DNA from 2 places in the Bradyrhizobium sp. AUGA SZCCT0182 genome. Region 2 is predicted to be linked to the other one. Evidence: predicted binding sites of a transcription regulator. Region 2 holds the regulator's gene; the other holds the start of a gene.
The links. The regulator LexA, encoded in region 2, represses DNA repair genes until DNA is damaged. The targets are predictions, from matches to a motif close to TGTTCNNNNTGTGTTCNG.
Positions count from the first base shown of each region.

Region 1: the regulator LexA is predicted to act here: its motif matches at 868-885, upstream of uvrA (excinuclease ABC subunit UvrA).

Region 1 is NZ_JAFCLY010000008.1:163,090-165,288, forward strand. It holds gene JQ611_RS11880 (outer membrane protein) at 1-640, shown strand, start outside; gene JQ611_RS11885 (hypothetical protein) at 624-797, opposite strand; gene uvrA (excinuclease ABC subunit UvrA) at 972-2,199, shown strand, end outside.
Region 2 is NZ_JAFCLY010000006.1:7,560-9,758, reverse strand. It holds gene JQ611_RS08745 (hypothetical protein) at 138-377, opposite strand; gene lexA (transcriptional repressor LexA) at 628-1,335, opposite strand; gene glp (gephyrin-like molybdotransferase Glp) at 1,550-2,199, opposite strand, start outside.

The DNA.
Region 1 (2,199 bases), on a different contig from region 2:
CGACTGGAGCGGCTTCTACGTCGGCGCCAACGGTGGTTGGGGTACGAGCCGCAAGTGCTGGGACGCCTTGAATGGCGCTGGCGTGTTCGTTGCCAGCGAAGGTTGCCACGATGCAAGCGGCGGCACCGCCGGTGGCCAGATCGGTTATCGCTGGCAGGCTGGCACGTGGGTGTTCGGCGTCGAAGGACAGGGCAACTGGGCCGACTTCAGCGGCAGCAGCGTGAGCCTTGGACCCGTGGGCTTTGGCGCGGGAACGACCATTCGCTCGAAGGTCGACGCGTTCGGCCTGCTCACCGGTCAGGTCGGTTACGCCGCCAACAACGTCCTGTTTTACGTCAAGGGCGGTGCGGCTGTGACCGCCGATCGCTATCGCGTCAATGCCACTGTCGGCAACGCTCTGATCGCCTCGTCCAACGATGACAACCGCTGGGGTGGCGTGGTCGGTGTCGGCCTCGAATACGGCTTCGCCCCGAACTGGTCGGCCGCCGTCGAATACGATCATCTGTTCATGGGGAACCGAACCGCCACCTTTACGAATGTGGCTGGCGGCACCTTCAGCGAACGCATCCGCCAGGACGTCGATCTCGTGACCGTGCGCGTCAACTATCGCTGGGGCGGCCCGGTCATCGCGAAGTACTGAGCTTCGCTGCACCAAACGATTTGATGAAAAGGCCGGCCTCGCGCCGGCCTTTTTGTTTTGAGGTGGCCATTTTTGTTTTGAGGTGGCCTTTTTGTTTGAGCGCATTTTGCTTGAGCGCATTGGTTCCGCCCACGGCTCCGCTGCCATCTGCTGCCATTGCGATCCCTTGGCAACTCATTGCAAAACAAACCGTTGATGGCTCGCTGCGAGCACTGGAAATCCCGCCCCGTTCTTCCTACGTTCCAGCTTTCTGCCATCGGCGCCCGGCTTAGGTCTTCCCTGGCCATGCGCGCCCAACGTGGCGCGCCTCCACGCGCCTGGAAATGCCGATATGGATGAAGTGCTGAGGGCGAAGCGCCAAACCAACGCCGGCTCGGGAACGCGCGCGATAACGATCCGCGGCGCGCGCGAGCACAATCTGAAAAACATCGACGTCGAGATTCCCCGCGACAAGCTCGCGGTGTTCACCGGTCTCTCCGGCTCCGGCAAATCCTCGCTCGCCTTCGACACCATCTATGCCGAGGGCCAGCGCCGCTACGTCGAGTCGCTCTCCGCCTATGCGCGCCAGTTCCTCGAGATGATGCAGAAGCCCGACGTCGACCAGATCGACGGCCTGTCGCCGGCGATCTCGATCGAGCAGAAGACCACGTCGAAAAACCCGCGCTCGACCGTCGGCACCGTCACCGAGATCTACGACTACATGCGCCTGCTATGGGCGCGCGTCGGCGTGCCCTACTCGCCCGCGACGGGCCTGCCGATCGAAAGCCAGCTGGTGTCGCAGATGGTCGACCGCGTGCTGGCGCTGCCGGAAGGCACGCGGCTCTATCTGCTGGCGCCGGTCGCGCGCGGCCGCAAGGGCGAATACAAGAAGGAGCTCGCCGAATACCTCAAGAAGGGCTTTCAGCGCGTCAAGATCGACGGCAGCTTCTATGAGCTCGCCGAAGCGCCTGTTCTCGACAAGAAATTCCCGCACGACATCGACGTCGTCGTCGATCGCATCGTGGTCCGCCCCGATATCGGCCAGCGCCTCGCCGAAAGCTTTGAGACCGCGCTGAAGCTCGCCGAAGGGCTGGCGGTGATCGAATACGCCGACGCGCCCGCGGGCAGCACCGACGACGAAAAGAAGTCCGAAAAGAAGTCCGACAAGAAGACCGCAAAGATCCACGACAAGAGCGGCCCGGAACGGATTCTGTTTTCGGAGAAATTCGCCTGCCCGGTATCCGGCTTCACCATTCCCGAGATCGAGCCCCGGCTCTTCTCCTTCAACAACCCCTATGGCGCCTGCCCGGCCTGCGGCGGCCTCGGCGTCGAGCAGCATATCGACGAGGACCTCGTCATCCCCGACAAGGAGCTGACATTGCGCAAGGGCGCGATCGCGCCCTGGTCCAAATCGTCCTCGCCCTACTACATCCAGACGCTGACCGCGCTCGGCAAGTTCTACAAGTTCACGCTCGACACCAAATGGAAGGACCTGCCGAAGAAGACGCAGGCCGCGATCCTGCACGGCTCCGGCGACGACGAGATCAAGTTCTCCTATGAGGACGGGGTGCGCTCCTACG
Region 2 (2,199 bases):
GATCGCTCCCTCGTAAGAGATAGAGACCCGTGCCTCCCTCGAGGCGCTGGCCTCTATCAGAGTGGACTTGAGCAAAGTCTATTCCTGTTCTGGGCAATAGTGCGACGGAAAGGCCGGCGTGCCCGATCACAAACGCGCTACGGCGGCTGCGGATCTTCGGGCATCGGCGGCAGCGGCAGTTCGAAGGCGCCGAGATGGAATTGCTCCCTTCCGTCGTCGGCAATCCCGGGCAGCGCGACCAGCGTGAACGCAGCCTCCGGATATTGCTGCCAGATCGCGAGATCTTCCGCCGTCACCATCAGCCAGCCGAACCGGAGCATGTAGCGGCCCGGCTCGGTCACGAGTCCAGCCCTCTGCCAGGTGATCTTGGTGATCATACTGCTGACCACGTCTCGTCCCCCCGGTTTTTGCGTCTTCGAGTCGAAGAAAACGCGTCAAACCAACCATCCTTGCCCGCACAGTTTTTGCCGCATTCTGGGCAATTGTGCGACGCGCGGCCCCACCGTTCTCCGTCAGGGCCGGGTCTTGATCTTGCAGCCAACAACGTGGATGCCCGGCACAAGGCCGGGCATGACGAGCTTACGGATGTCGTTACCGAACAGAAGCGCCCGCGAAAGCGGGCCGCCCTCAGTACTTCCGGTACAGCCCGATCAGCTTGCCCTGAATCCGGACCCGGTTCGGCGGCAGGATGCGGACTTCATAGGAGGTGTTGGCAGGCTCCAGCGCGATCGAGGCGCCGCGGCGGCGGAAGCGTTTCAGGGTGGCTTCCTCCTCGTCGATCAGCGCCACCACGATATCGCCGGTGTCGGCGGTCTCGTTGCGCTGGATCAGCGCCATGTCGCCGTCGAGAATGCCGGCGTCCACCATGGAATCGCCGCGGACTTCGAGCGCGTAATGTTCGCCGGAGCCGAGCATGTCAGGCGGTACGCTGATGGTGTGGCTGCGGGTCTGCAGCGCCTCGATCGGGGTGCCGGCGGCGATCCGGCCCATTACGGGAACGGCGACCGGACGGTTGCCATCGTCCTCGGCGGGCGCGCTGGCGGCGCGGACCTTGCCGAGCGTGCCTTCGATGACGCTGGGAGTGAAGCCGCGGCGGCCGTTGCCGTTACCGGCGCCCGCAAGCTCGGGCAGCTTGATGACTTCGATGGCGCGGGCACGGTTGGGCAGGCGGCGGATGAAGCCGCGCTCTTCCAGGGCGGTGATGAGGCGGTGGATGCCGGACTTGGAGCGGAGGTCGAGCGCATCCTTCATTTCGTCGAAGGAGGGCGGCACGCCGGCTTCCTTGAGCCGTTCGTTGATGAAACGCAGAAGTTCATACTGTTTGCGCGTAAGCATCTCGAGCAATCCCCCGGTTGGCGCGTCGTAATTCGTGGTCGTTCAGTTCAGTTGCGAGTGCGGTCTCAAATTCGGAAGTCCAAAACTCCCATTTGTAGACACTAGCTCTCGAAACAAATCATGAACGGACACTATATGTTCGATACATGTTCCGCAACCACTTAATTTCAGGTGAACGCGCGCCGACTTCGCCCGAACAGGCCGCCGCGATGCGTCATTCCGGCAGGCGCAGGAACTCGCATGGCGTGCCTTTCGGCAGCGCCGGCGCAAACGGCGGACGTATCAAAAGCGCCCGTGCCGCAGCGAGATTTCCAAGCAGCGACGAGTCCTGGTGGCTCACCGGCACCGCGATCAACGCACCGTCCTCGCGCTCTTCAAGTCGTGCGCGAAGATAGTCTTCGCGCTGATCGTTGGCGGGGAGATCGCGGCCGAGCAGGGCGGTCTCACGCGCGTGATGGATGGTTTTTCGGCCCGACAGCGCGCGAATCAGCGGCACCAGAAACAGGAAACCACAGACATAGGACGAGACCGGATTGCCGGGCAGGCCGATCACCCGCATCGCCCCGAGGCGCCCGTGCATCATCGGCTTGCCCGGCCGCATCGCGATGCGCCAGAACGCCATGGCGACGCCCTCGGCCTCCAGCGAGCGCTTGACGAGGTCGTGGTCGCCGACCGAGGCGCCGCCCATCGTGATCAGGATGTCGGCGCCCGATGCGCGGGCGCGGCGGATGCCGTCGGTGGTCGCCTCGACCGTGTCGGCGGCGATGCCGAAATCGATGGTCTCGGCGCCCTCGGCCCGCGCCAGCGCGCGCAGCGCATAGCCGTTGGAGTAGACGATCTGGCCGGGGCCCGGGATCGAGCCCG